DNA from 4 places in the Streptomyces sp. NPDC127197 genome. Region 1 is predicted to be linked to each of the others. Evidence: riboswitches for the same ligand, from Rfam matches in the RefSeq annotation. Region 1 holds a riboswitch; each other region holds the start of a gene.

Region 1 (4,667 bases):
AGGATGGTCGTCGCGTCCGGGTAGTCCTCCTCGAACTGAAGGATGTTGCGGATGGTCGCCCCGCGGAAGGCGTAGATCGACTGGTCGGCGTCACCCACCACGCACAGCTCGGCGGGCGGCAGGTTGCCCTCGCCGGGTGGTACGTCCTCGTCGTGCTCGCCGGTGCCGACGAGTTCGCGTACGAGGGCGTACTGGGCGTGGTTGGTGTCCTGGTACTCGTCGACGAGTACATGGCGGAAGCGGCGGCGGTAGTGCTCGGCGACGTCCGGGAAGGCGCGGAGCAGATTGACCGTCGTCATGATCAGGTCGTCGAAGTCGAGGGCGTTCGCCTCGCGCAGCCGCGACTGGTACAGAGCGTAGGCCTGGGCGAGGGTCTTCTCGAAGCCGTCGGTGGCCTGGGCGGCGAAGTCCTCCTCGTCGATCAGCTCGTTCTTGAGGTTGCTGATCTTGGCGCTGAAGGACTTGGGCGGGTAGCGCTTGGGGTCGAGGTCCAGGTCGCGGCAGACCAGGGCCATGAGGCGTTTGCTGTCGGCGGCGTCGTAGATCGAGAACGACGACGTGAAGCCGAGCTTCTTGCTCTCCCGGCGCAGGATGCGCACGCACGCGCTGTGGAAGGTCATGACCCACATCGCGTTCGCGCGCGGGCCGACGAGCTGCTCGACGCGCTCCTTCATCTCGCCGGCGGCCTTGTTGGTGAAGGTGATCGCGAGGATCTGGCCCGGGTGCACGCCCCGCTCGGCGAGGAGGTGGGCGATGCGGTGGGTGAGCACGCGGGTCTTGCCGGAGCCGGCGCCGGCCACGATGAGCAGGGGGGAGCCGGAGTGGACGACGGCGGCGCGCTGGTTGTCATTCAGCCCCTCCAGGAGCGCTGCCGCGTCCATGGCCGGACGCGGGGCGCCGTCGCGGTAGTACATGTCCCGGTCCGGGGGCACGTCGAACTTCCCGCCGAACAGATCGTCCGGGATCGGCTCCGGAACGTGATCGTCCTCGGGCGGCGGCGGGTGCTCCTCGTGGGCCCGCGGGGCCTGGAGGTCCGCCAGGAAGCTGTCGTCAAAGAGGCTGCTCATCGCTCTCCGAGTCTAGGGCGCCCCACTGACAACCCGCGGCCGCCCCGAGAACATCCCCGGCCGGAATACCGTCGATCTTGGTAGTGCGGCCGGAATCACATCGGATGCAGCGGCCGGCGATCTTTCGTCCCTACCCACCTCGACGTCGGCTCACTCTCCGAGCCCACCCCAATACCACCCGCGACCACTGACTGAAAGTCACGAAAATGTATCGGGCATATCACCCACCAACCTTCACACGCACCACACGAGTTGGCTACCGTGCCGGGCAGGCCGTACGACCCCCACCGGCGAACGTCGCCGGGCCGCACGGCCTCCGCCGAGTCCGGTGCGCCCCCGTGGCTGCCGGAGCCGGGGACCCAACCGACTCTGGGGTGAATCGGTCCGACTCCCTTCCCGGGAGGGGACCGTAGGGCAACCCTTCCGAACCACCCGCCCGAACCCGACAGCTAACCCGGTAGGCGGCCCATGGAAGGAGTCGCCTCCCTTGGCGTCGCACCGTAAGTCGCGTCCCACGGGCGCGCGCGTCGCAGGCATACGGACCCCCGCGCTTGCCACGGCTGCCCTCACGTCTGTGGCCCTGCTCTCCCAGACGGCCAATGCCACCCCCTCGGCCGACGACAAGCCGAGCCTCGAAGAAGTCGAGAAGAAGGTCGACGATCTCTACCGCCAGGCGGAGTCGGCGACCGAGAAGTACAACGCAGCCAAAGAGAAGACCGCGAAACAGCGCAAGCAGGTCGACACCCTCCTCGACGACGTCGCCCAGCGCACCCAGAAGCTCAACGAGGCGCGCGAGGAGCTGGGCTCGTACGCAGCGGCTCAGTACCGGACCGGCGCCTCCGCCCCCGACACCGCGACCTTCCTGCTCGCGGACTCGCCGCAGGACTACTTCGACCAGACCCAGCTGATGGGCAGGCTGACCAGCCGTCAGAAGGGCGCGGTCGACGACTACTTCACCCAGCAGTCCGCGACGATGGAGAAGCGCCAGGAGGCCACCGAGAGCCTCGAGACGCTCACGGAGTCGCAGAGCGATCTGAAGACGGCCAAGGCCACCGTCCAGAAGAAGCTCGCCGACGCGCGCGAACTGCTGTCGCAGCTGACCGCCGAGGAGAAGGCGCGGCTGGCGGCGATCGAGAAGAAGAAGCAGGAGGAGGCCGAGCGCAAGGCCGCGGAGCTCGCCCGGCAGCAGGCGGAGGAGGAGCGGCAGCGCCAGGAGGCCGCCGCGCAGCAGGAGGAGACCGGAAGCGGCTCCTCCACGGATACGGGCACAGGGACCGAGACGGGCTCCGACACCTCGGCCCCCGACTCCTCGTACGCCACCAAGGCCGAGAAGGCGCTCGCCTTCTCCCGCGCGCAGATCGGCAAGCCGTACGTCTGGGGCGCGACCGGCCCGGACTCCTACGACTGCTCCGGCCTCACCCAGGGCGCGTGGAAGGCCGCCGGCGTCTCCCTCCCGCGCACCACCTACGACCAGGTGAACGCGGGCACCACGGTCTCCCTCGCGGCCGCCCAGCCCGGCGACCTGGTCTTCTTCTACGACGACGTCACCCACGTCGGCATCTACATCGGCAACGGCATGATGATCCACGCCCCGAAGCCCGGCACGTACGTGCGCGAGGAGTCGATCTACTACGACGGGGAGTCGTCCATCCACAGCGTGGTACGACCGGCCTGACAGGCGGAGGCAAGGGGCGGGCCGGATGGCACGCCCGGGGAGGCTTCCGTGGGCACGCGCGTGGGGGCGTTTTCCGCAGGCACGCGCGCGTGGGGTGCTGTTGGGCAGGCGCGTACGAGAGGCGCCTGCAGGCTCGCGCGCCCCCGAAACGGCGCACGCTCGGTGTGAGCCCGTTGCCGCGCGCCCGCGTGGTTTTCGAGTGTCGGCGCGCGTGGCCCGCTCGCGCGACGCGCGGGGCTCCTTAGCATCGGCGCATGCCCGGCTCCTCCCCCCTCCGCGCCTGGTGGGCGCAGCATCCGCCGGCGGCCGGGGCCGCCGTCATGGCGACCGGCATCGTCTCGGTCGGCCTGCACCTGACGGGCTACGAGGTCCTGTCCCGAATCCTCCTCGTGATGGCCTGCGCGGCATGGCTGGCCCTGGCGGCGGACTTCCTCACGCGGCTGCTGCGGCAGCGGGAGCGCTGGGTGAGGGAGGCGGGAACGCCGGCGGCGCTCACCGCCGTCGCCGCGACCACCGTGCTGGGGACCCGCCTGTCCGCGCTGGACTGGCAGCTCCTGGCCGCGGCGCTGCTGGCGCTGGCCACGCTGCTGTGGCCGGTGCTGCTGGTGCCCGTCGTGCGGCACTGGCAGCGGCGGCGTATGCCGGGGGCGGTGTTCCTCGGGACCGTGGCCACGCAGGGGCTCGCCGTGCTCGGCGCGACCCTCGCGAAGGCCGAGTCGGCGGCGTGGCTCGCACACGCGGCGCTCGTACTGTTCTGGCTGGGCCTGGTGCTGTACGGCCTCGCACTGGCCCGCTTCGATCTGCGGCAGGTGATCGAGGGGCCGGGGGACCAGTGGGTCGCGGGCGGCGCGGCGGCGATCTCGGCGCTCGCCGGGGCGAAACTCATCGCCGCCGACGGACCGGGCCTGTACCTCTGGAACGACGACAACAGCGGCGTCCTGCGGACCGTGACCGTCGCCTTGCTCGTCCTCGACCTGGGCTGGTACGCCGTACTGCTCGTCGCCGAGGTGGTCCGGCCGCGTCTGCGCTACGACGTGTGCCGCTGGTCCACGGTTTTCCCGATGGGTATGACGGCGGCGGCGACGCTGGCCGTCGCCGCCGCCGTCGACGTCTCATGGCTCGAGTGGCCCGGGGAGGTGCTGCTGTGGATCGCGGTGGCGGCGTGGCTCGCGGTCGCGGTCGGGGCGGTCGCGGCCGCCCGGGAGGCCGTACGCCCCGCGGCGCCCGGGCACCCCAGACCGTGAGCCGCGGGCCTCGGCCGGGGCTCAGGTCCAGAGCACCGCGATGAAGACGTTCGCTGTGGTCAGCAGGCCCACCAGGCCGAACAGGCCCTTGTCCACCTTCTCCTCGTCCCGCTTCACATAGACGAGACCGAGGATCACGATCAGCAGGGCCAGCTTCACACCGATCTTGATGTTGTTGACGGACTGGTCGTCGGCCTGGTTGAGACCGACCAGGATCACACCGGTGACCAGCATGGTCAGCGCACCGTGCAGCATCCCCGGGCCGAATCGGGCGGTGCCCTCGCCCATCGCCTTCATCTGGGTGAAGAAACCGCCGAGCAGGGCGGCGATGCCGATGATGTGCAGGCCGACGAAGAGGTTGATGAGTACGTCCATGGAGCCGGAGCCTAATCAGGGCCCGGACCCCGCCCGGCACCGGCCCGCCGACCCGGCGCCCGGCGGTCTGGGGCGCGGGACGCGGATGCATATATGCGCGCCATAGCACCTCTGCATGCACGTATACCCCGTAAACCGCACATCGGTCATCGCGCTGCGTGAAGGCGACGGCCACGGACCGGGATCACGGTCGCATACGGTCACCCCGCGGTCCCCTCCTGTCAGTTCCGCACAACGCGTTACCGGTCCGACACACCCAGGTCTAGCGTCCTGCACCAGGTGACCGGCTCCCCACCGCCGTCCGGG
Region 2 (4,667 bases), on a different contig from region 1:
GTCGTCGAGGATCTCCTCGATGCGCAGCAGCTGGTTGTACTTGGCGACGCGCTCGGAGCGGGCCGGGGCGCCGGTCTTGATCTGGCCGCAGTTGGTGGCGACGGCCAGGTCGGCGATGGTGACGTCCTCGGTCTCGCCGGAGCGGTGGGACATCATGCACTTGAAGCCGTTGCGCTGGGCGAGCTCGACGGCGTCCAGGGTCTCGGTCAGCGAGCCGATCTGGTTGACCTTGACCAGCAGGGCGTTGGCGGCGCCCTCCTCGATGCCCTTGGCCAGGCGCTCGGGGTTGGTGACGAACAGGTCGTCGCCGACGAGCTGGACCTTGTCACCGAGCTTGGCGGTGATGGTCTTCCAGCCCTCCCAGTCGTCCTCGAACAGCGGGTCCTCGATGGAGACCAGCGGGTAGGCGTCGACCAGCTCGGCGTAGTACTCGGTCATCTCGGCGGCCGAGCGCGCCTTGCCCTCGAAGAGGTAGGAGCCGTCCTTGTAGAACTCGGACGCGGCGACGTCGAGCGCGAGGGCGATCTGCTCGCCGGGGGTGTAGCCGGCCTCCTTGATCGCCTCGAGGATGAGGTCGAGGGCCTCGCGGTTGGAGCCGAGGTTCGGGGCGAAGCCGCCCTCGTCGCCGAGGCCGGTGGCCAGGCCCTTGCTCTTCAAGACCTTCTTGAGGGTGTGGTAGACCTCGGTGCCCCAGCGCAGGGCCTCGGAGAAGGACTCCGCGCCGATCGGGGCGATCATGAACTCCTGGATGTCCACGTTGGAGTCGGCGTGCGAGCCGCCGTTCAGGATGTTCATCATCGGCACCGGCAGCAGGTGCGCGTTCGGGCCGCCCAGGTAGCGGAAGAGCGGCAGGTCGCTGGCCTCGGAGGCGGCGTGCGCAACGGCGAGCGAGACGCCGAGGATGGCGTTGGCGCCGAGGGAGCCCTTGTTGTCGGTGGCGTCGAGGTCGAACATCGCCTGGTCGATCAGGCGCTGCTCGGTGGCGTCGTAGCCGACCAGCTCAGGGCCGATCTGCTCGATGACGGCCAGGACGGCCTTCTCGACGCCCTTGCCCTGGTAGCGGTTGGGGTCGCCGTCGCGGAGCTCGATGGCCTCGAAGGCGCCCGTGGAGGCGCCGGACGGGACGGCGGCACGACCCGTGCTGCCGTCGTCGAGGCCGACCTCGACCTCGACCGTGGGGTTGCCTCGGGAGTCCAGGATTTCCCGGGCTACGACGACGTCGATGGACGGCACGAGCATCTCCTTCGTGGATGTGACGCGGTTTAGCAGGACCGCAGCGGCTCTGCGAGATGAGCCTAACCGGCTCCGTGGGATCGGCCAGCCGGTCGCCCACCCCGTGGACGAAACCGATCGTAAATTGTTTCCGAACGGAACAAAGACGGTTCCTCAAGAATGAGGGCCCGAGCGAAGAACGAGGGCCCCGAGCGAAGAACGAGGCGCGAGCGGTGACACAAAAGACCCGCCCCGGCGCGTACGGGGGAACACGCACCGGGGCGGGGCCCGTGGGGACGGGGGACCCTCACGGGGGTCTGCGAAGCCCGGATCACTTCAGGTCAGGCGAAGCTGCCGACCCGGGTGGATCCGGATCACTTCAGGTGCAGCTGCTGACCCGGGTAGATGAGGTCGGCGTCCTCGACGATGTCCTTGTTCAGCTGGAACAGCTTCTCCCAGCCGCCCTTGACGTCGTGCTCCGCGGCGATGGTGCTGAGGGTGTCGCCGGTGACGACCTTGTACTCGCCGTCGCCCTTCTCGACCTTCTCACCGGTCGGGGTGGTGACGGTCTTCTGCGCCGGGCGCTCCTGCGAACGGGAGGCCGGCTGCTGCTCGGTCGAGCGGGTGGTGGTCTCGGTGCTGCTCTGCGAGGAGCCCTCCGGGGAGGAGTCACTCGCGCCACCGCCGGTGTACGTGGCGTTCGACAGGCCCGTGCCGCAGTGCGGCCAGGCACCCTTGCCCTGACCCGCGAGCACCTTCTCGGCGATCTGAATCTGCTGCGCCTTGGTGGCCTGGTCGGCCGTGGCGGCGTACTGCGTGCCGCCGTACGCGGCCCAGGTGGAGGCGGAGAACTGCAGACCGCCGTAGTAGCCGTTGCCGGTGTTGATGGACCAATTGCCGCCCGACTCGCACTGGGCGACGGCGTCCCACTCGGAGGCGGTGGCGGCGGAGGCACTGCCGGCCGCCATCAGCGGGGCGGCGACGGCGGCGGCGCCGGTGACGCCGACGACGGCTATGGCGCGAGCGGCCTTGGACGGACGACGGTGCTTGCCCTTGCCGGAAAACAGCATGGAGAGATCCCCTCACCGACGCCTGCGAGGTGAGCTGTCGGGTTCGGGCCGGTTGAGTTGCCCGGCCACGCCCCTGTGGGGAGGCGTGACTTCACCCCAAGCCGTACCGGCTCAACTGTCCGGTGCGGCGCTTACCTTGGGTCCCCCGCTCCTGCCTACGGCGCTTGACGCGACGACTGTTCCCGAACGGCCGCTGGCAGGATTCGGCGTTGCGGCAGCCGGGGCTCGCGTTGGCGAGCGGTCATGACCGTAGACACGCGATTGGCGGAATTTCAAAGAGGATCAGGGCCTCTGAGACTCATCCCACACTTTCACCAAACCGGACATTAGGCGCGAAGCATGACGTGAACTCCCGCTACTTTTCGCCCGGTTCGACCCCGACATCCAGCGTCTGACCGGGGATGATGTGGTTGGGGTCGGCGCCGACGATCTCCTTGTTGTCCGCATAGAGCACGGACCATCCCCCTTGGACGCCAAGGGAGTCGGCGATGCCCCAGAGGCTGTCCCCCTCGCGCACGGTGTACGACCCGTCGGCGGCATCGCGCGCGGAGGCGCTGTCGCGCGAGGCGTGGCGGCCCGAGGACTCGGTCGTACGAGCGCCGGTGGCATCCTCGTCGGCGCTGTCGCCGCGATGCTTGCCCGTACCGGTGTCGACCAGACCGGAATCACCTTCAGTCTGCCCCGAGTTGTCCGATTCGGTGGCCTTCGGGGCCGCTGTGGGTGAGCTATCGGATTCCTGAGAGTTGTCCGGGGTGGAGTCGGTGGGCGTCGGGCTCGCGGAACCATCCGTCGCATTCGATGACGAGTCAGACGACGGGGATGACGCGGTGGATTCAGGCGAAGACTCTGCCGAATCAGACGAATCGGACGAGCTGGAGGAACCAGACGAGTTGGACAAGCCGAGCGAGTTGCGCAGGCTCTCGGAAGTGTCCGACGAGGTGTCACCGGCCACGCCCGTGTCCACGTCGGCCGAACCCTTGTCGGCGTTGAGACCGGCGGTGAGCCCGCAGGTGCCCCATGCGCCCACACCCTGGTCCGCGAGAATCCGCTCGGCGACGGCAATCTGCTGCGAACGGCTGGCCTGGTCGGCGCGGGCCGCGTACGCGAGGCCGCCGTACCGCTCCCAGTCCTCCTGGGACAGTTGCAGCCCGCCGTAGTACCCGTCGCCCGAGTTGGCGCTCCAGGAGCCGCCGCTCTCACACTCCGCCACCCGGTCCCACGTCGTGCCGCTGGCCGCGCTCGCGCCGGTGGCGCCGAGGAGTGGGATGGCGATGGCGGACCCGGTCACGCCGGCCGCGACCACGAGGGCCGGAGCCTGGCGGGGGCGACGGTGACGACCGTTCCCGGAGAGCATGCGGGGACCTTTCACGAGACAGCAGTGACCGGCGCGGCGACTGGTGTTCGACGTCGCGCTGCTGGGTGAACGTATCGGCAGTCGATCACTTGTCACAAGTTAATGCCGCGCAGATCACGTGAAGATCACAGAGTTGAGGTCGTGTCACGTTTTCGGTGCCGGAGTGGAGGATTCCGGCCGAATCCGGGGAGCTGCCATTACGAAATGGGCGTGAACTCCACGGGCAGCGTGCGCAGTCCGCGCATGATGAGGCCGCCGCGCCAGCGCAACTCGCCGGGGTCCACGGCCAGTCGGAGGTCCGGGAGGCGGGTGAGGAGGGTCGCGAGCGCGGTCTGCCCCTCCAGGCGGGCGAGCGGGGCGCCGAGGCAGTAGTGGATGCCGTGCCCGTAGCCGAGGTGCTGGTTGTCACGGCGGGCGAGGTCGAGGGCGTCCGGATCGGCGAACCGCTGCGGATCCCGGTCCGCGGCAGCGAGTACGACGAGCACGGGGTCGCCGGGCGCGATGTCCTGCCCGCCGATGGTGAGCGGCTGGGTGGCGAACCGCCAGGTGGCCAGCTCCACCGGGCCGTCGTAGCGCAGAAGTTCCTCGACCCCGGTTTCCAGCAGGCCGCGGTCGCCGGTGGCAAGGGCCTGCTGGAGGCGGGTGCGCTGTTCGGGGTGGGTGAGCAGGGCGTAGGTGCCGTTGCCGATCAGGTTGACGGTGGTCTCGAACCCGGCGAACAGCAGGATGAACGCCATCGCCGCGGCCTCGTTCTCGGTGAGGTGCTCGCCGTGGTCGGAGGCGCGGATGAGGCCGGAGATGAGGTCCTCGCCCGGGGCCGGTTCGGCGGAGAGCGACTCGCGCTTGCGGTGGATGAGGTCGGCAAGATAGCCGCGCATCTTCTTCACCGACCGCGCGACCCCGCCCCGCGGCCCTCCCCCGTGCCGAATCATCATGCCCGCCCAGTCCCGGAAGTCGTCCTGGTCCTCGCGGGGGACGCCGAGCATGTCGCAGATGGCGTAGATGGGGAGCGGGAAGGCGAACTCGTGGAT
Region 3 (4,667 bases), on a different contig from region 1:
CCGCAGCGGGCTCATGCGTTTGCCGCCAGCGGCTTCGCGTCTTTCCCGCAGCAGCCTCACGCCTTTTCCACGGCGGGCGTGACGCAATTCACGCGGGCACACCTGTGACGCGCGGACGTTAATTCCCGGCGCGCCAGAAAAGGGCAGCGGAAATACACCGCCACCGAATATCTCCTCTTTGTATACGGCGCATATGTTAATGCCGCAGGCTGGACATGTTTACGGGGTGTTGCGAAGTCCTCACACGGTCGGTGCGATCCTGGCCGCCGACGAACCGGAGCCGGTGCGCGGCGGTCGCGCGCTCGGTGTGCAGCGCCGTGATGGCCCGCGCGCGCTCGCCGTCGCCGCGCGCCACGGCGTCCACGATCGCGCCGTGCTCCGTCCAGGACTCCGCGGGGCTGGCCGGCGCCTCCACGGCGTACATCCAGGCGATCTTGTGCCGCAGCTGGGTCAGCATCGCGATCAGCGCGGGGCTGCCGGAGGCCTGGGCGAGCGTCTCGTGGAACCAGCCGCCCAGCGAGCGCAGATCCTCGCTGTTGCCCCTCCTCGCCCGCTCCTGGCCCAGCCGGACGAGACCGCGCAGGACCTTCAGATGGGCCTCGGTGCGCCGCTGGGCGGCCCGGGCGGCGCCGAGCGGCTCCAGCAGCATGCGCATCTCCAGCAGGTCGGAGGCCTCCTGCTCGGTGGGCTCCGCGACGCACGCGCCCGCGTGCCGCCGGGTCACCACGAAACCCTCCGCTTCCAGGGTGCGCAGGGCCTCCCGGACGGGGACGCGCGAGACGCCGTAGCGGCGCGCGAGGAGTTCCTCGGTGAGCCGGCCGCCACGCTCGTAGACACCCGCGACGATGTCGTCCCGGATCGCCGTGCACACCGAGTGCGCCGGAATACGCATGACCGACCTCCGCCTTAATCCCCGTGAAACGTCGACGATTGACGTGTGTTCAGTGACTCTATTGCAAAGAGCCGGAATTTCCGATGGCGGGCCGGAATCCATGGATATTTTTTGGACAAACAGACCCCTGAAACGCCGAAAGCCCCGGCTCGGGGAGCCAGGGCTTCGGGCAGCGCAGCCGCCTGTCGTCAGACGCTCACACCGTGCGAGCGGAGGTAGGCCAGGGGGTCGATGTCCGAGCCGTACTCGGCGGTCGTACGGGCCTCGAAGTGCAGGTGTGCTCCGGTGACGTTGCCGGTGGCGCCGGAGAGGGCGATCTGCTGTCCCGGGGTGACCGTCTGGCCGACCGAGACGGCGATGGACGACAGGTGGCCGTACTGGGTGTACGTACCGTCGTTCATCTTGATCACGACTTGATTGCCGTACGCCCCGCCCCAGCCGGCCTCGACGACGGTGCCGGAGCCGACCGCGTGGACGGGCGTGCCGCTCGTGGCGTGGAAGTCGACACCGGTGTGGCTGCCGGAGGACCACAGGGAGCCGCCGGACTGGTAGCCGGTGGAGACATAGGAGCCGGTGATGGGCAGCACATAGGTGTTGAGTCGCTTGCGCTCGGCCTCACGGGCGGCCCGCTCCTTGGCCTCGCGCGCCTCCTTGGCCCGCTCCTCCGCGCGCTTCTCGGCGGCCGCTTCGGCCGCCTTCTCGGCGGCGGCCTCCTCGGCGGCCTGCTGCTGGGCGGCCGCCTGAGCGTCGATCTGGTCGGCGACCGAGTCGCCGATGGTGACGACCGGCAGCAGGCCGGTCTGCTCGAGCGCCGGCTCGGCGGCGAGCGCGGGGGCGGCCAGGGTGCCGACGACGCCGGTGGTGGTGAGCGCGGCGACGCCCGCGGCGCGGGCGGTGCTGCGCTGTATCCGGCTGGGACGACGATGCTTCCCGGTGGCGCGGGTGAACGCCATGAAGTGGCTGGTCCTTTCCTTCCTTCTCGCCTACCGGGTTAGCTGACGGGTTCGGAGCAGGAAGGTCTCCTACGGACCCCCTCGCTGCGCGCGGGCGTCCGATTCACCCCAGGGACTGCATCGTTGGGTCCCCGGCTCCCCTGGCTCGCGCCGTTCGGGGACTCGGCGATGGCTGTCCGGTGCCGCGGGCGCGGCGCACTGCCTGACGGACAGCCCGGAAGACGCTAAACGGGGCATCTTTCAATCCCCAAACAGAACACGGCTTTTGTAGCGCATGCCACAGGTCAGACAGGCAGCCTCTCCCTCAATTGGGACATAAAGGGGCCCTGGTGACTCTTTCGTCACCAGGGCCCCTACGCGCGCGTGCCGCTGTCAGGCCTTCTACTCGGCCGTGACGACGGTGACTTCGCCGATGCCGAGGGCCGCGACAGGCTCCTTGATCTGCGCCGCATCGCCGACGAGGACGGTCACGAGACGGTCCACCGGGAAGGCGTTGACGACCGCCGCGGTGGCCTCGACGGTGCCCGTCGCGGCGAGCTGCTGGTACAGCGTCGCCTGGTAGTCGTCGGGCAGGTGCTGCTCGACCTGGTCGGCCAGCGTGCTCGCGACGGCCGCCGCGGTCTCGTACTTGAGCGGCGCCACCCCGACGAGGTTCTGTACGGCGACGTCCCGCTCGGGATCGGTCAGACCCTGCTCGGCGAGTGTGCGCAGCACCGTCCAGAGGTCCTGCAGGGCGGGACCGGTGTTCGGCGTGTCGACGGAGCCGCTGATGGCGAGCATCGCGGCGCCGCTGCCGTCGGGCGCCGAGCGCAGCACCTGGCCGAACGCGCGCACTCCGTAGGTGTAGCCCTTCTCCTCGCGCAGGACACGGTCCAGGCGGGAGGTGAGGGTGCCGCCCAGGCAATACGTGCCGAGCACCTGGGCAGGCCACACGCGGTCGTGCCGGTCGGAGCCGACGCGGCCGATCAGCAGCTGGGTCTGCACGGCGCCGGGGCGGTCCACGATGACGACCCGGCCGGTGTCGTCGGCGGTCACCGGCGGCACGGGGCGCGGCTGGGCCGGGGCACCGGTCCAGGCGCCCAGGGTGTCACCGAGCAGCGCGTCGAGGTCGACGCCGGTGAGGTCGCCGACGACGACTGCGCTGGCCGTGGCGGGCCGGACGTGCTTCTCGTAGAAGGCGCGCACGGCCGCGGAGTCGATGGCGGCGACCGTCTCCTCGGTGCCCTGGCGCGGGCGCGACATGCGCGAGGTCGCCGGGAACAGCTCCTTGGAGAGCTCCTTGGCGGCACGGCGGGACGGATTGGCCAGCTCGTGCGGGATCTCGTCGAGGCGGTTGCGCACGAGCCGCTCGACCTCGCTGTCGGCGAATGCGGGCGCCCTGAGGGCGTCGGCGAGCAGGCCGAGGGCCTTGGCCAGACGGGAGGCGGGGACCTCCAGGCTCAGGCGGACGCCGGGGTGGTCGGCGTGCGAGTCGAGGGTGGCGCCGCAGCGCTCCAGCTCGGCGGCGAACTCCTCGGCGGAGTGCTTGTCGGTGCCCTCGGAGAAGGCCCGCGCCATGATCGTGGCGACGCCGTCGAGGCCGGTCGGCTCGGCCTCCAGGGGCGCGCCCAGGAGCACCTCGACGGCGACGACCTGCTGGCCGGGGCGGTGGCAGCGCAGGACCGTCAGGCCGTTGTCGAGCGTCCCGCGCGTGGGCGCCGGGAAGGCCCACGGCCTGGCCTCGCCCGCCCGGGGCTGGGGGTGGAACTCCATCGTGGCGAGCTCGGTCACTGGGCCGCCTCCTCGTTGTTGTCGTCGGTGGCTTCGGTGGCGTCGGCGGCGGTCGGCTCGTAGACGAGCACCGCGCGGTTGTCGGGGCGCAGGCGGGCCTTGGCGACCTCCTGGACCTCTTCGGCCGTGACGTCCAGCACGCGCTGGACGGCGGTCAGGGCCAGCTGCGGGTCGCCGAACAGCACGGCGTACCGGCACAGTTCGTCGGCGCGGCCGGCGACCGTGCCGAGCCGGTCCAGCCACTCGCGCTCCAACTGGGCCTGGGCGCGCTCCATTTCCTCGGCCGTGGGGCCCTCCTCGGCGAACCGGGCGAGCTCCTCGTCGATGGCGGCCTCGATGACCGGCACCTCGACGTCACCGGAGGTCTTCACGTCCAGCCATCCCAGGGAGGGCGCTCCGGCCAGCCGCAGCAGGCCGAACCCGGCCGCCACGGCCGTACGGTCACGCCGTACGAGCCGGTTGTAGAGGCGGGACGACTCGCCGCCGCCGAGGACGGTGAGGGCCAGGTCGGCCGCGTCGCACGCGCGCGTGCCGTCGTGCGGGAGCCGGTAGGCGGCCATCAGGGCGCGCGCCGGGACCTCCTCCTCGACGATCTCGCGCAGCTGCTCGCCGATGATCTCGGGCAGCGCGCCGTCGCGCGGGGCGGGCTTGCCGTCGTGGGAGGGGATGGAGCCGAAGTACTTCTCGATCCAGGCGAGCGTCTGCTCCGGGTCGATGTCACCGACGACGGACAGCACCGCGTTGTTGGGCGCGTAATACGTGCGGAAGAACGCGCGTGCGTCCTCCAGGGTCGCGGCGTCCAGGTCGGCCATCGAGCCGATGGGCGTGTGGTGGTACGGGTGGCCCTCCGGGTAGGCGAGGGCGGTCAGCTTCTCGAAAGCGGTTCCGTAGGGAACGTTGTCGTAGCGCTGACGGCGCTCGTTCTTGACGACGTCCCGCTGGTTCTCCATGGACTCGTCGTCGAGGGCCGCGAGCAGCGAGCCCATCCGGTCGGCCTCCAGCCAGAGGGCGAGCTCCAGCTGGTGGGTGGGCATGGTCTCGAAGTAGTTGGT
Region 4 (4,667 bases), on a different contig from region 1:
TAACCGATCGGCAGATGCTTCCAGTTGGGGGTGAGTGAGTCGGCCGCGTCGGGGCGGAAGATCTGGCCGACGTTCCGGGCGTGGTTCTCGGAGGCGTAGAAGTCGACGTAGTCCGCGACCTCGAAGGGCAGGTGCAGGGTCACCGAGGAGAGGGGGTGCATCAGGGGCGCGAGGGTTTCGCGGTGGGACGGCACCGTCACCCAGGCGGTCAGCGCGCGCCGGACGTCCGACCAGGCGGTGCGGCCGGCGGCGAGCAGTGTGTTCAGGGTGGGCCGGGCCAGCAGGGTGGCATACGGGGAGCCGAGTGCCAGTGCTGCCGCGCCGGCGTCCAGGACGTGGTCGCCGAGACGGACGCCGACGGTGCGTTCGGTGGACCCGGCGGGTGAGAAGACGCCGTACGGAAGGTTGTGCGGACCGAAGGGGTCGCCCTCGGGGACATCGAAGGGGGGCATCGGGGTGCTGCCTCACTTTCGTACGTACGGTCCATGCGGTCGCGGCACACGTTACGGCTGCGGCGGCCGTCTTGGGCAGTGACTTAAGCACGCAAAGGGTCCGCAATGTTCGGAATGGGGGAGTCGTGCATACCCGTGACCTCGTCACGCTGTCCGTGACCCGCCATCCGCAACGCGCCTTCGTCCGCCCGACGGCCGGCGCGAGGGGCCGGACCGCTGAAATGTGGGGGCGTGGAAGGGAGTTGGGGATGAACGGCGTGGGCGCGGTGTCCGTATTCTCTGATCATGGCCGCACCCATCGCATATGCCGAGCGCACCTCGTACGCCCTCATCGCCACCGACCTGGACGGAACGCTGCTGCGCGGCGACGACACGGTCTCCGACCGGTCGCTCACCGCGCTCGCGCGGGTCTCGGCGGCCGGTGCCCGGCATCTGGTGGTGACGGGACGGCCGGCGCCCAGGGTGCGGCCGCTGCTGAAGTTCCTGGGTGGCGGGGGACTCGCGGTGTGCGGGCAGGGCGCGCAGCTGTACGACGCCGGCGTGGACCGTCTGCTGTGGTCGGTCACCCTGGACCGGGAACTGGCCGAGACCGCGCTCGGCAAGATCGAGGCGGAGGTCGGCACGGTGTATGCGGCCGTCGACCAGGACGGCGTCGACGGCCTGACGCTCATCGAGCCGGGGTATCGGATGCCGCACCCGACGTTGCCGGCGGTACGGGTCGGCCGGCGTGCCGACCTGTGGTGCGAGCCCATCAGCAAGGTGCTGCTGCGCCATCCCGCCCTGTCCGACGACGAGTTGGCGTCGGTGGCCCGCTCGGTGGTGGGTTCGCTCGCGACGGTCACCATGTCGGGGCCCGGGACGGTCGAGCTTCAGCCGTCCGGCATCACCAAGGCGACGGGGTTGGCGCTGGCGGCCCGGCATCTGGGGCTGCGCCCCGAGGACACCATCGCCTTCGGAGACATGCCCAACGACATCCCGATGTTCGACTGGGCCGCCCACGGCGTCGCCATGGCCAACGCGCACCCCGAACTGAAGGCGGTGGCCGACGAGATCACCCTCTCGAACGAGGACGACGGCATCGCCGTCGTCCTCGAACAGCTCCTCACCGAGGACCGGCGCCCGCAGCGGCTCGGCGGGCGCAGGCCCTCGGTGGGTACGAAGGTTCAGTAGGCGCGAAGGGCTCAGTAGGCGCCGAAGACGTTGTCGATCGAGCCGTAGCGGTCGGCCGCGTAGTTGCAGGCGGCGGTGATGTTGGCGACCGGGTCGAACGGGTCGTAGGCCGTGCCGGGCACGTGGTAAGCGGCGAAGGTCGGGTCGATGACCTGGAGCAGGCCCTTGGACGGGGTGCCCTTGGCCGCGTTGGAGTCCCAGTTGTTGATGGCGGCCGGGTTGCCGGACGACTCGCGCATGACGTTGCGGTAGATGCCGTTGTAGGAGCCCGGGATTCCGTGCTGCGCCATGATGGCGAGCGACTCGCGGATCCAGCCGTCGAGGTTGTCGGAGTACGCCGTGGTGGCGGTCTTCGCGGTCACCGCGGCGGGGGTGGCGGCCGATGCGGTGCTCGCACCGATGAGCGGCAGGGCGAGCACGGCCGCGCCGGTGCCGGCGACCGCGAGCTTGCGGGCTATGCGGGCGGTACGGGTGCGGCAGAGCTGACCGTTTGCAGGCATGGGCTTGTTCCTCTCCTTCGCCTGCGAGGTGAGCTGTCGGGTTCGGGCTGGGAGGTGCCCGGCCGCGCCCTTGCGAGCGCAACTTCACCCCAAGCCGTTCCGGTGCGTCGTACGACGTCCGGCCCGGCGACTTACCTGGGTCCCCCGCTCCTGCCGTGCGTGAGTGGTCTCGTCATCGGTGGTATCGGGCGGCGGCAGGATTCGGCGTCCGCCCGACTGGCCCGGAACGTATGCGAGAGCACATGTCGGAAACAAGTAGCGGGTTCACGCAACATGCTGTTTGATCTTCATCTGGGGTGTTTTGTCAGCTTGATCCTTTGCGTGTGCCAAGGCTCAACTCGCCAGCCTGGAAAGCCGGATGGTCGCTGACTGTGTGAAACCTGTGGACAGGTGAAGGTGAGTCACATCACGCGCGGGTGCAAGAGTGGCAAATCGGGCAATGAGCTCAAGTGCCTATCAATCGGCTGTGCGTGGGATGCGCTTCTCCCGAATGCGATGGAAGAGAACCTCTCCACCTTCTGTGCAAATCACCCCATTGGGGGTCAGGGTCGCCTCGTAGGGGAAGGGTGCGGGGGTGTACGGGTGTGTGTCGAGGTCACCCGAATGGCCGGAGTGAGACGGTGCGGCGAGGGTGATACGGGACAAAGCTCACCTATTCGACTTAAGTCGATAAATAACTGCTCGTATCAACTGATCGAAAACATACCGCTCGTGATCCGATACAGCCCGGCCTGTAACCCCGGGCGCCCTCGGTGATCGAAACGTGACCGGATACGCTGACTTGAGTGAAGGCAGCGACGTATCGACAAACCGCGTAACCGCCGGTAGACACCAGCAGACAGGAGACCCCTCGTGACCGTCGTCGGGCCGTTCGGGCTGAGCGTGCGGGACCAGGCTCTGGAAGCCGATGTCCAGGCCGGATTGGCGGCTGTCGAGGAAGGGTTGCTCGAAGCAACCAAGAGTGAGGTCCCGTTCATCACGGAGGCCGCGCAGCACCTGGTGCGGGCCGGAGGCAAGCGGTTCCGCCCGCTGCTGGTGATGCTCGCCGCGCAGTTCGGTGACCCCTACGCGCCCGGGGTCGTGCCCTCGGCCGTGGTCGTGGAGCTGACCCACCTCGCGACGCTGTACCACGACGACGTGATGGACGAGGCGGAGGTACGGCGCGGGGTAGCGAGCGCGAACGCCCGCTGGGGCAACTCGGTCGCGGTCCTCACCGGCGACTTCCTCTTCGCCCGTGCCTCGCACATCCTGGCCGACCTCGGGCCGGAGGCGGTGCGGGTGCAGGCGGAGGCGTTCGAACGGCTGGTCACCGGTCAGATCCTGGAGACGGCGGGGCCGTCGGACGGGCGCGACCCGGTCGAGCACTACCTGGACGTACTGGCCGGCAAGACGGGGTCGCTGGTGGCGGTCTCGTGCCGCTTCGGCGCGATGATGTCGGGCGCCGACGAGTCGCTCGTGAACGTCCTGACGCAGTACGGCGAACGGCTGGGCGTCGCCTTCCAGCTCGCCGACGACGTGCTGGACATCGCGTCCGACTCCCACGAGTCCGGGAAGACGCCGGGGACGGATCTGCGGGAGGGCATCGCGACCCTGCCCGTGCTGCGGCTGCGCGAGCGCGCGGCCCGGCTGGGGCTGGCCGAGGACATCGCCCTGTGCGAGCTGCTGGACTCCGACCTGACGGACGACGCCCGGCATGCGCAGGCGCTGGCCGCGCTGCGCGCGCACCCCGCGCTGGAGCAGGCGCGACGGGACACCGTGCGGTACGCGGAGGATGCGCGGTCGGCGCTTGCGCCGCTGCGGGAGTGCGATGCCAAGGCGGCGCTCATCGAACTGTGCGACGCGGTGGTGCACCGCGCGGGATAGGACCCGACCGGCGGATCATGCCGGAATCGCGGGGCCTGTTCGGCGGATCGCCGGAACCCGGTATCGAGGTGGCGCCTCCCCTACGACCCCTACGGGTCGGGGGAGGCGCCGCTCGCTTGTGTCATACCGCAGCAGTACACGGAGTTGAGCCCGCGGTCTGACGCTTCTTCGCATCCGGTTTGGTCAGATGGAGACCACGGAACACACCACTCCTCACCGATTCGGGTGAGAATGGCGGCTCAGGGTGGACGAGTGCGAGGACGCGAAGTGACGGACAGCCGCCGCCGACGACGGAGGTAAGGCACACATGGCACCGTACGAATCCGACGACAGCACGACCGCGGCGCAGGCCGAAGAGCTGCGCGCGGCGCGGCGGCGCAAGGCCGCGCGGTACGTCGTCCCGGCGGCGGTCCTGGGGGTGGCTGCGGGGACCATCGGGCTCGTTCCCGCGATCGCCGACTCCGGCAGCCCCGACCTGCCGGAGATCAGCGCACAGCAACTCATCGAGAAGATCGCCGAGTCGGACGTACAGCAGCTGTCCGGCACGGTGAAGATCAGCACCGATCTGGGACTGCCCGACCTGGGCGGCCTGGAGAGCGGGCTGACGTCCGGCGCAACCCCCTCGGACGGTGAGGGCTCCGCGGCCGACCCGTCGGCCAAGCTGACCGAGCTGGCGTCCGGC

Evidence for each region. Region 1 has a riboswitch for cyclic di-AMP ahead of ACFVJQ_RS04690 (NlpC/P60 family protein). Riboswitches for the same ligand answer to the same signal wherever they lie in the genome.
Region 2: linked by a shared signal. The riboswitch ahead of ACFVJQ_RS19630 (transglycosylase family protein) and the one ahead of ACFVJQ_RS04690 (NlpC/P60 family protein) in region 1 are both predicted to bind cyclic di-AMP.
Region 3: linked by a shared signal. The riboswitch ahead of ACFVJQ_RS36620 (M23 family metallopeptidase) and the one ahead of ACFVJQ_RS04690 (NlpC/P60 family protein) in region 1 are both predicted to bind cyclic di-AMP.
Region 4: linked by a shared signal. The riboswitch ahead of ACFVJQ_RS00200 (transglycosylase SLT domain-containing protein) and the one ahead of ACFVJQ_RS04690 (NlpC/P60 family protein) in region 1 are both predicted to bind cyclic di-AMP.

Annotation. Positions count from the first base shown of each region.
Region 1 is NZ_JBHXVG010000002.1:444,678-449,344, forward strand. Features, by position in the region: gene pcrA (DNA helicase PcrA) at 1-1,067, opposite strand, end outside; cyclic di-AMP (ydaO/yuaA leader) riboswitch at 1,375-1,547, shown strand; gene ACFVJQ_RS04690 (NlpC/P60 family protein) at 1,555-2,742, shown strand; gene ACFVJQ_RS04695 (tellurite resistance/C4-dicarboxylate transporter family protein) at 2,997-3,986, shown strand; gene ACFVJQ_RS04700 (hypothetical protein) at 4,008-4,361, opposite strand.
Region 2 is NZ_JBHXVG010000011.1:168,702-173,368, reverse strand. Features, by position in the region: gene eno (phosphopyruvate hydratase) at 1-1,233, opposite strand, end outside; gene ACFVJQ_RS19630 (transglycosylase family protein) at 1,587-2,282, opposite strand; cyclic di-AMP (ydaO/yuaA leader) riboswitch at 2,287-2,455, opposite strand; gene ACFVJQ_RS19625 (transglycosylase family protein) at 2,638-3,636, opposite strand; gene ACFVJQ_RS19620 (cytochrome P450) at 3,834-4,667, opposite strand, start outside.
Region 3 is NZ_JBHXVG010000037.1:21,928-26,594, forward strand. Features, by position in the region: gene ACFVJQ_RS36615 (GntR family transcriptional regulator) at 197-892, opposite strand; gene ACFVJQ_RS36620 (M23 family metallopeptidase) at 1,081-1,845, opposite strand; cyclic di-AMP (ydaO/yuaA leader) riboswitch at 1,859-2,023, opposite strand; gene ACFVJQ_RS36625 (M16 family metallopeptidase) at 2,227-3,615, opposite strand; gene ACFVJQ_RS36630 (M16 family metallopeptidase) at 3,612-4,667, opposite strand, start outside.
Region 4 is NZ_JBHXVG010000001.1:39,078-43,744, forward strand. Features, by position in the region: gene fahA (fumarylacetoacetase) at 1-452, opposite strand, end outside; gene ACFVJQ_RS00195 (HAD family hydrolase) at 738-1,622, shown strand; gene ACFVJQ_RS00200 (transglycosylase SLT domain-containing protein) at 1,634-2,122, opposite strand; cyclic di-AMP (ydaO/yuaA leader) riboswitch at 2,128-2,307, opposite strand; gene ACFVJQ_RS00205 (polyprenyl synthetase family protein) at 2,975-3,985, shown strand; gene ACFVJQ_RS00210 (outer membrane lipoprotein carrier protein LolA) at 4,293-4,667, shown strand, end outside.